Regions from separate parts of the Rhizobium sp. USDA 4016 genome, predicted to be linked through region 1. Evidence: predicted binding sites of a transcription regulator. Region 1 holds the regulator's gene; each other region holds the start of a gene.
What was found. Region 1 encodes HrcA, which represses chaperone genes, less so after heat shock. Its sites were predicted from a motif close to GTTAGCACTCNCNNNNNGNGAGTGCTAAC; they were not measured.

Region 1 (3,274 bases):
GCGCTTCGCCCGCATCTGATATTCCGACTGATTATGAAAGGCGCCTGAGAAGAAGATCAGGCGTCCTTTTCGGTGAACGCCGTGTTGAGGTCTGCATCCGCTGCCTTCGGGCCGCCTTTGGCCACGCCGACCATTGCGGGACGAAGAACACGCTCGCCGATCGTGAAGCCTGCCTGAACGACCTGGACGACCGTGTTATTCGCCACTTCGGCATTCGGAACCTCGAACATCGCCTGGTGGAAGTTCGGATCGAACTTCTGGCCGATCGGATCCAACTTGCGGACGCCGTGGCGCTCCAGTGCTGAGAGCATGGAGCGCTCCGTCATCTCGACACCTTCGATCAAAGTGTTGAGGCCTGTCTCGCCCGCTTCCTTCGCCTCTGCCGGAATGGCATCGAGCGCGCGGCGCAGATTGTCCGAAACGGCAAGCATGTCGCGCGCAAAGCCCGCGACCGAGTAGGACTTTGCATCCTTCACGTCGCGCTCCGTGCGGCGGCGCAGATTGTCCATTTCGGCGGCAAGACGCAGATAGCGGTCGCGCAGCTCGGCATTTTCAGCCTTGAGCACTTCAAGCGGATCCGGCTGGCGCGGCGCTTCCACCGTGGTTTCGTTCTCGACGTTTGCGGCAACGTCGTCTGCGGCTTCAGCCGCGGCAGCGTCAGATCCGTTTTTCGTCGTTTCGTCAGTCATGACGGTCTCCGGTCGTGGGTTCTCTTGGGATGCGCCCGATATCGAGCTTTGACCGCAAAAAATCAAGTCTGCGTGACAAAGAAGAAAAAATTCCGGTTTTTTATAGCGTGCCGCGCGCAAGCCGGGAAATCAGCTGGGCGGTGTAATCCACCATCGGCACGATGCGTGAATAATTGAGCCGTGTCGGCCCGATGACGCCGACGGCGCCGACAATGCGGTCGTCATCGTCGCGATAGGGCGCAACAATCAGGGAGGAGCCGGAGAGCGAAAAGAGCTTGTTCTCAGAACCGATGAAGATGCGCACGCCCGGACCGGTTTCGGCAAGGTTCAGCAGCTCGATCAGGCTGTCCTTCTTTTCGAGATCGTCGAAGAGCATGCGGAGACGATCGAGGTCCTCCGCGCTTGCCAGGCCTTCGAGCAGATTGGATCGGCCTCGAATAATAAGCTGCGGCGGTTTGCCTTCGTCCGCATCGCCAGACCACACCGCGATGCCGCGCTCGACGAGATCCCGGGACAACGCGTCGAGCTCGTGGCGGACGTTCTCCTTTAAGCGGCTGAGCTGCTTGCGCAATTCCGGCAATGTCTGGCCGGACATATGGGCATTGAGGAAATTCGCGGCCTCCGTCAGCTGCGACGACGTAACGCCTGCCGGCAATTCGATAATGCGGTTTTCGACCTGATCGTGATCGCCGACGAGCACTGCCAACGCCTTGGTGGGCTCCAGGCGGATGAATTCGACGTGTTTGAGAACCGGATCGCTCTTTGAGGTGATGACGAGCCCTGCGCCGCGCGAAATGCCGGACAACATCCGGCTTGCCTCGTTCATCATCGATTCAACCGGATTGTCGCGGCTTTCGGGGCGAACCTGGCGGTCGATATTCGCACGGTCCTCGGCGGAAAGGTCGCCGACCTGCATGAAGGCATCGACGAAGAAGCGAAGGCCGCCCTGCGTCGGCAGGCGTCCGGCGCTGACATGCGGCGAGTAGATCAGGCCCAACTCCTCCAGGTCGCTCATCACGTTGCGCACCGACGCGGGCGATAGCGACATGGGCAGAATGCGGGAGAGATTGCGCGAGCCGAGCGGCTCGCCACTTTCCAGATAGCCTTCAACGATCCGGCGGAAGATTTCCTTGGAGCGTTCATCCAGCGCAGCAACGGCATCCGAAACCGACGTCGACCTGAACCCCATGAACTTCCTTAGACCTGCGCTGCTGATGACGATCCTTAAAATATAGCCGTTCTCGCCCTCGTAGCAAAAGGGAATTTGCAAATGGCTGCGGCCAATCGTAGAAGCGGTCGACACCATTCAAGCATGCATGATGTTTTGCGAGAACCGCCTTACGGTTTTCGGCATCGTGCTTCAGGAGATCATAATGCGGCCTTCAGGCAGAAAAACCGACCAGATGCGCAAAGTCACTTTCGAGCGCAATTTTTCAAAGCATGCGGAAGGTTCCTGCCTCGTCAAATTCGGCGATACGCATGTGCTCTGTACCGCAAGCCTGGAAGACAAGACGCCACCGTGGCTGCGCAACACTGGAAAGGGCTGGGTCACGGCCGAATATGGTATGCTGCCGCGGGCAACCGGCGAGCGAATGAAACGCGAGGCCGCGGCCGGCAAGCAGGGCGGGCGCACACAGGAAATCCAGCGCCTGATCGGCCGCTCTCTTCGTGCCGTCGTCGATCTCAAGGAACTCGGCGAGCGCCAGATCACGCTCGACTGCGACGTCATTCAGGCTGACGGCGGTACGCGCACGGCCTCCATTACGGGCGCCTGGATTGCGCTCTACGACTGCCTGAAGTGGATGGAAACCCGCAACATGATCAAGGTCGAGCGCGTGCTCAAGGATCATGTCGCGGCGATTTCCTGCGGCATCTTCGCCAGCCAGCCGGTGATCGACCTCGATTATCTCGAAGATTCCTCGGCCGAAACCGATGCGAATTTCGTCATGACGGGCGCGGGCGGCATCGTTGAAATTCAGGGGACCGCCGAAGGCACGCCGTTCACGGACGGGGAATTTGCGGCGCTGATGACACTGGCGAAAACCGGCATCGTGGAGCTCGTCGACATGCAGAAACAGGCCATCGCCGGATGAGCGCCCTGCTGGAAGGCATGCTGGAGACGGCGCTTTATGCCAAGGATCTCGACAAGGCCGAGGCTTTCTACGAAGGCGTGCTCGGCCTTGCCAAGATCACGCGCGCCGCAAACCGGCATGTATTCTTCCGCTGCGGGCAAGGCGTGCTGTTGATCTTCAACCCTGATGAAACGGTGAAACCGCCAGCGGCCGATGCCCTGCAGGTGCCGCCCCACGGCACGAAAGGTCAGGGCCACGCATGTTTCCGCGTGTCTGGTAAAAACATCGATGCCATGGCGGTGAAGCTCAAAGCCGCGGGCATCGAAATCGAATCCGAAGTCCACTGGCCGAACGGCGGCCGCTCGATCTATTTCCGCGATCCCGCGGGAAACAGCCTCGAATGCGCCGAAGCCAGAATCTGGGGCATTGAATAGGACCGACCATGCGCACGCTTGAAACGAAGACGATCGTCGTCGCCAGCCACAACGCCGGCAAGATCCGCGAGATCCAGGA
Region 2 (3,274 bases), on a different contig from region 1:
AGAGGCAGAGGAACTTCGCTTGGTTTTCGCGGTTTCCCTTGTCCCTCGACCCGCATTCGGGAGCAGGTCACGGACGTTATCGCGGATCGACCTTCACGAGGTTGCCGCCGAGGAAGGCCAGCTTGTAGGAGAGCAGCCGTTCGAAGCGGTACCACGCCGCCGCGAGGATCGAGCGGTTGAGTGCGGCCTTCTGCGCGACGTTCTTTCCCGGTTCCTCTGCCGTCCCCTTGGCCGAGGCGCTCATGTTCCTGATCTCCAGGTCTTCGAGGACGGCCGTTGCGAAGCGCGTCGTCGTGAAGGTCTATAGCATATCAGGCGCAGGCAACACCCTCTTCTGCCTATGGCAGACGCCTCTCAGTGATCGAGGTCAAGTTTGAGCTGCTCGCCGCCGCGGGTCTTTACGAGATAGGGGTTCGGCGGTCTCATCAACTGGATCCGCTCGAGCAGCTTTTCACGGCGTTCCAGATCGCGCTCGCGCGCCGAGCGGGATGCAGCAACAAAAGCCAAGGCATTCTGTATAACGAGTTCTGCGTGCGTCATGAGCATCTCCGTTACATTTGTTCCCTATATGTTCTCATTCATCGGCAAAGTCAACCTGCGACGCCCCGGTGCACGGCGATTCCCAGCGTCGCTTTTCCACAGACTACGGCTGAAGTGAGACTTAGGCATTCACCGCGGGCGCCGATGCAACTGACGATATCCTTCTGGCGCTCGCTCAAAGCCGAAATAGCATCCATTGTCGCCAAAGGCCGAGGCGAAGAGAACGGGGTCGCTGCCAGCGGTCCCGCCCTGTTTCTCGGCCCACGGATGCGGTTTGGCAACGGTGTTCGGCGGCCTAGCTGTTGATCGTAATGCGCTTGGCGGTCGATTGCGCCGTTTCCGAGCGTGGCAAGGTGATCGTCAAGACGCCGTTTTTGAACGAAGCGTCGACCTTGTCTTCCTGCACCTCGTTATTGAGCGACAGGCGGCGCTCGAAGCGGCCGTAGAACCGCTCGGAGAATTGCCGGTCCTTGTCCTCGCTGTCGGCCCGCTTTTCACCGCGGATCGTCAGGATGCCATTGTCGATCAGAAGTTCGATATCCTTCTCGTCCATTCCTGGGATTTCGGCGACGATACGGATGTCCTTGTCCGTCTCCGCGACTTCGATCTTCGGCCAGGCCGTTTCGAACATGAAACCGGACCCGACAGTCGGAAAATGGCCCTCGACGCCGCGGAAGACATCATCGAACAACCTGTTCATCTCGCGATGAAGCGCAAGGAACGGGTGCTGGTCTCTGCCTGCATAGCCTGTCGGGACCGGACTGTTGGTGCGGCCCCAGGGAATAAGATCACGAACGCTCATCTAAGCCTCCATGTTTTCAACGCGCCAGATCATCCGGCGCACTCGCCTTTGCCCTGGCGGGTATCAGGCGACAAGTCACTCTTCGGAATACACTTGACACTGCGCAGAACTGCCTGCGCCGCATCACAGATTAAACGCTGATGGGGAAGCTTCCGTTCCGCGCGTTAGCACTCTCCTGACACGAGTGCTAATTTTTTGCCGTCGCCCTCTTGAAATTCGAAAAAATCGGTAGCAGATTTTTTCCGCCGAGCGGTCAGCAAGGCTCGGTAGCCGCCCGGATTGGTCGCCTGGTCCGGGAGCGTGATAAGTGATCATCATCGTCCATGGAGGAAGACATGACGTTCCGACCGCTTCATGATCGCATTCTCGTCCGCCGGGTTGCGTCCGAAGAAAGGACCAAAGGCGGTATTATCATTCCCGACACAGCCAAGGAAAAGCCGCAGGAAGGCGAAGTCATCGCCGTCGGCCCCGGCGCGCGCAATGACGCCGGCCAGATCCAGCCGCTCGACGTCAAGGCGGGCGACCGTATCCTGTTCGGTAAATGGTCCGGCACCGAGATCAAGATTGACGGCGAAGACCTGCTGATCATGAAGGAAAGCGACGTAATGGGCATCATCGAGGTTCCGGCGGCCGGCAAGAAGGCCGCTTGAGGCGCCTTTCAGCTAACGCTACCCAATGGAGGAGTGAAGACATGGCTGCCAAAGAAGTCAAATTCCACAGCGACGCGCGTGACCGCATGATGCGCGGGGTCGACGTGCTTGCCAACGCGGTGAAGGTGACGCTCGGCCCGAAGGGCCGTAACGTCGTGATCGACAAGTCCTTCGGCGCGCCGCGCATCACCAAGGACGGCGTTTCGGTCGCCAAGGAAATCGAACTTGAGGACAAGTTCGAAAACATGGGCGCGCAGATGCTGCGCGAAGTCGCGTCGAAGACCAGCGACGTTGCCGGTGACGGCACGACGACGGCAACCGTTCTTGCCCAGGCGATCGTTCGCGAAGGCGCCAAGGCCGTTGCTGCCGGCATGAACCCGATGGACCTGAAGCGCGGTATCGATCTTGCTGTCGATGCCGTTGTCAAGGAACTGAAGAAAAACGCCCGCAAGATCTCCAATAATGCCGAAATCGCCCAGGTCGGCTCGATCTCCGCCAACGGGGATGTCGAAATCGGCAGTTTCCTTGCTGAAGCCATGCAGAAGGTCGGCAATGAAGGCGTCATCACCGTCGAAGAAGCCAAGACCGCCGAAACCGAACTCGAAGTCGTCGAAGGCATGCAGTTTGACCGCGGCTACCTGTCGCCGTACTTCGTTACCAATCAGGACAAGATGCGGGTCGAGCTTGAGGATCCCTATGTTCTCATCCACGAGAAGAAGCTCTCGAACCTGCAGTCGATGCTTCCGGTTCTCGAAGCCGTCGTTCAGACCGGCAAGCCGCTGCTGATCATCGCTGAAGACGTCGAAGGAGAAGCGCTTGCAACGCTCGTCGTCAACAAGCTGCGCGGCGGGCTGAAGATTGCTGCCGTCAAGGCTCCGGGCTTCGGCGACCGCCGCAAGGCCATGCTGGAGGACATCGCGATCCTGACCGGTGGTACGGTCATCTCTGAAGACCTCGGCATCAAGCTCGAGTCCGTTACCCTCGACATGCTCGGCCGTGCGAAGAAAATCGTTGTCGAGAAGGAAAACACCACGATCATCGACGGCGCCGGCGCCAAGTCCGACATCGAAGGCCGCGTTGTCCAGATCAGGGCGCAGATCGAAGAAACCACCTCCGACTACGATCGCGAGAAGCTGCAGGAACGTCTTGCCAAGCTCGCAGGCGGCGTTGCCGTCATCCGCGTCGGCGGCTCGACGGAAGTCGAAGTGAAGGAAAAGAAGGACCGCGTCGACGATGCACTGCATGCGACTCGTGCGGCAGTCGAGGAAGGCATCCTGCCAGG
Region 3 (3,274 bases), 500 kb from region 1:
ATGGCCGGCATCCATAAGGAAGGCCGGGCCGCCCTCGCGATTCTTGCCGAAATGGAAGTCGAAGCCGGTGACGACTTCGGAGGCGCCCAGCCAGTCCTTCAAGATGCCGTGGATGAAGTCGTCCGGCGAGCGCTGCGAGAATTCGCGGTCGAAGGGATATTCGATAACGGCGTTGAAGCCGATCGCTTCCAGGATGCGGGCCTTCAGGGGTGCGGGCGTGATGCGGAAGACCGGTGTTTCCGGCCTGAAGACCGTGCGGGGATGCGGCTCAAAAGTCAGCACCAGCGCCGGGATGTCCCGCTCGTTCGAGATTTCCAGCGCGCGGTTCAGCACCGATTGATGGCCGCGATGAACGCCGTCGAAATTGCCGATGGCAATCACCCCGCCCTTCAGGTGGGCAGGCAAGGGTTCGCGGGTTTCATTGCGGTGAAAAACGGTCATCGGCGGGCTTCTTCTTATGCGAGGCGCGGCATCCACCACTTGGGCGCGGCCTTCTCGTGTTCGAGATAGGCATGCAGGATCGCCTCGTCGGTCTCGCCGTTCAGTGTGTATTCCTTCGCGTGGATACCGCCGCTGATATAGAGGAGATCGAGGCCGTAATCGAGAGCGCCGTGCACATCCGTCGGCATGCCGTCGCCGATGGCAAGAATGCGGCTTTTCGGGAAATCGCCGTGGAGTTCGTGCGCGGTTTTCAGCACGGCGTCGTAGATCGGCGCGTGCGGCTTTCCGGCGATGCGGATCTCGCCGCCCAACTGGTGGTAATAGGCAGCCATGGCGCCGGCGCAGGGGATGATGCGGTGACCACGTTCAACGACGAGGTCCGGATTGGCGCAGACCATCGGCACGTTGCGTGCCTGAAAATCCTTGAGCATATCCGTGTAGTCTTCCGGCTTTTCCGTCTCGTCGTCGAAGAAACCGGTGCAGACCACGGATTGAGCGTCCTTCGCATCGACGCGCTCGACGCCGAGACCTTCGATGATGGCCAGATCGCGATCCGGGCCAAGCAGGAACACCTTCTTCGGGCCTTCGGCGATCAGGCCGCGGGTGACGTCGCCGGAGGTGACGATCCGGTCATAGGCGCCGTCCTGGATGCCGATCTGGCGAAGCTGGGCGACCACCTGAGGCGCGATGCGCGGCGAATTGGTGATGAGGATGACGGCAAGCCCCTCGCCGCGCGCGGCTTCCAGAGCGGCAGCGGCCGTCGGGAAGGGATCGACGCCATTGTGCAGCACGCCCCAGACATCGCAGAACACCGCATCATACTGGCTGGTGATCTCCGCAAAACTTCTAATCCGCTTGGCCATCCGATTTCCCGATTTGCTTTCAGTCAGGCGTGACATTGCAAAGGCATGTCGCGATGGCAAGGGATTTTCGGGCGATCTTCAGGAAAAACCGTCGGACCTTCCACGAGAGGAACGGCCACGCCGTTGACAGCCTGCGCGGGCACTCCGAAGCTCAGGCAACCGACGCGCGTCGAATCGGGCGATGCTTCAAACAATTCCCGCCCTCTTCACAATTCCGGCGCAAAATTCCGTGATGGGGCTTCTTGACTCCTTCTGGAGCCATCCCTAAATGCTCGGCGCTAGCACTCCTCAACGGAGAGTGCTAACACTTATCCATGTGGGCCGCCCGGCCTGCGAATGTCATTTGATCGAGGGATTAGACAATGGCAAGCACCAATTTCCGCCCCCTTCACGACCGCGTCGTCGTTCGCCGCGTTGAATCCGAAGAAAAGACCAAAGGCGGCATCATCATTCCCGATACCGCTAAGGAAAAGCCGCAGGAAGGCGAAATCGTCGCCGTCGGCTCCGGCGCTCGTGACGAGTCCGGCAAGGTCGTCGCTCTCGACGTCAAGGCTGGCGACCGCGTTCTGTTCGGCAAGTGGTCCGGCACAGAAGTCAAGATCAACGGCGAAGACCTTCTGATCATGAAGGAAGCCGACATCATGGGCATCATCGGCTGATCCAGCCGGTCGCTTTTTACCGAAATCGCTGACAACCCTTCTCAGGAGTTTTCAAAATGGCAGCTAAAGAAATTAAGTTCGGCCGCACCGCGCGCGAAAAGATGCTGCGCGGCGTCGATATCCTCGCTGACGCAGTCAAGGTAACGCTCGGCCCGAAGGGTCGCAACGTCATCATCGACAAGTCCTTCGGCGCGCCGCGCATCACCAAGGACGGTGTTTCGGTCGCCAAGGAAATCGAACTGGACGACAAGTTCGAAAACATGGGCGCCCAGATGGTCCGCGAAGTCGCTTCGAAGACCAACGACATCGCCGGTGACGGCACCACGACCGCAACCGTTCTTGCTCAGGCCATCGTTCGCGAAGGCAACAAGGCCGTTGCAGCCGGCATGAACCCGATGGATCTGAAGCGCGGTATCGATCTTGCCGTTACTGAAGTCGTCAAGGATCTCCAGGCCAAGGCCAAGAAGATCTCCACTTCGGAAGAAGTTGCACAGGTCGGCACGATCTCCGCAAACGGCGACAGCCAGGTCGGTCGCGACATTGCTGAAGCCATGCAGAAGGTCGGCAACGAAGGCGTCATCACTGTCGAAGAAGCCAAGACCGCCGAAACCGAACTCGAAGTCGTCGAAGGCATGCAGTTCGACCGCGGCTATCTCAGCCCGTACTTCGTGACCAACCCGGAAAAGATGGTTGCTGACCTCGACGACGCCTATATCCTTCTGCACGAGAAGAAGCTCTCCAACCTGCAGTCGATGCTTCCGGTTCTCGAAGCCGTCGTTCAGACCGGCAAGCCGCTGCTGATCATCGCTGAAGACGTCGAAGGCGAAGCGCTTGCAACGCTCGTCGTCAACAAGCTGCGCGGCGGGCTGAAGATTGCTGCCGTCAAGGCTCCGGGCTTCGGCGACCGCCGCAAGGCCATGCTCGAGGACATCGCGATCCTGACCGGTGGTACGGTCATCTCCGAAGATCTCGGCATCAAGCTCGAGTCCGTCACCCTCGACATGCTCGGCCGCACCAAGAAGGTTTCGATCTCCAAGGAAAACACCACGATCGTCGACGGCGCCGGCGCCAAGTCCGACATCGAAGGCCGCGTTGCGCAGATCAAGGCGCAGATCGAAGAAACCACCTCCGACTACGACCGCGAGAAGCTGCAGGAACGCCTTGCCAAGCTCGCAGGCGGCGTTGCCGTCATCCGCGTCGGCGGCTCGACGGAAGTCGAAGTGAAGGAAAAGAAGGACCGCATCGACGACGCCCTCAATGCGACGCGCGCTGCTGTTCAGGAAGGTATCGTCCCGGGCGGCGGCGTTGCCC

Region 2: a site for HrcA is predicted at 1,506-1,534, ahead of ACZ9DP_RS06955 (co-chaperone GroES). Genes of this name have one in related genera too.
Region 3: a site for HrcA is predicted at 1,582-1,610, ahead of groES (co-chaperone GroES). Genes of this name have one in related genera too.

Annotation. Positions count from the first base shown of each region.
Region 1 is NZ_JBWCCY010000004.1:3,618,888-3,622,161, forward strand. It holds gene ACZ9DP_RS33665 (nucleoside hydrolase) at 1-19, shown strand, start outside; gene grpE (nucleotide exchange factor GrpE) at 57-689, opposite strand; gene hrcA (heat-inducible transcriptional repressor HrcA) at 790-1,878, opposite strand; gene rph (ribonuclease PH) at 2,063-2,782, shown strand; gene ACZ9DP_RS33685 (VOC family protein) at 2,779-3,195, shown strand; gene rdgB (RdgB/HAM1 family non-canonical purine NTP pyrophosphatase) at 3,204-3,274, shown strand, end outside.
Region 2 is NZ_JBWCCY010000002.1:1,218,383-1,221,656, reverse strand. It holds partial or broken gene ACZ9DP_RS06975 (hypothetical protein) at 1-49, opposite strand, end outside; gene ACZ9DP_RS06970 (hypothetical protein) at 77-244, opposite strand; gene ACZ9DP_RS06965 (hypothetical protein) at 355-540, opposite strand; gene ACZ9DP_RS06960 (Hsp20/alpha crystallin family protein) at 836-1,342, opposite strand; gene ACZ9DP_RS06955 (co-chaperone GroES) at 1,678-1,992, shown strand; gene groL (chaperonin GroEL) at 2,034-3,274, shown strand, end outside.
Region 3 is NZ_JBWCCY010000004.1:3,113,897-3,117,170, forward strand. It holds gene ACZ9DP_RS31085 (bifunctional riboflavin kinase/FAD synthetase) at 1-441, opposite strand, end outside; gene ACZ9DP_RS31090 (TIGR01459 family HAD-type hydrolase) at 456-1,304, opposite strand; gene groES (co-chaperone GroES) at 1,667-1,963, shown strand; gene groL (chaperonin GroEL) at 2,020-3,274, shown strand, end outside.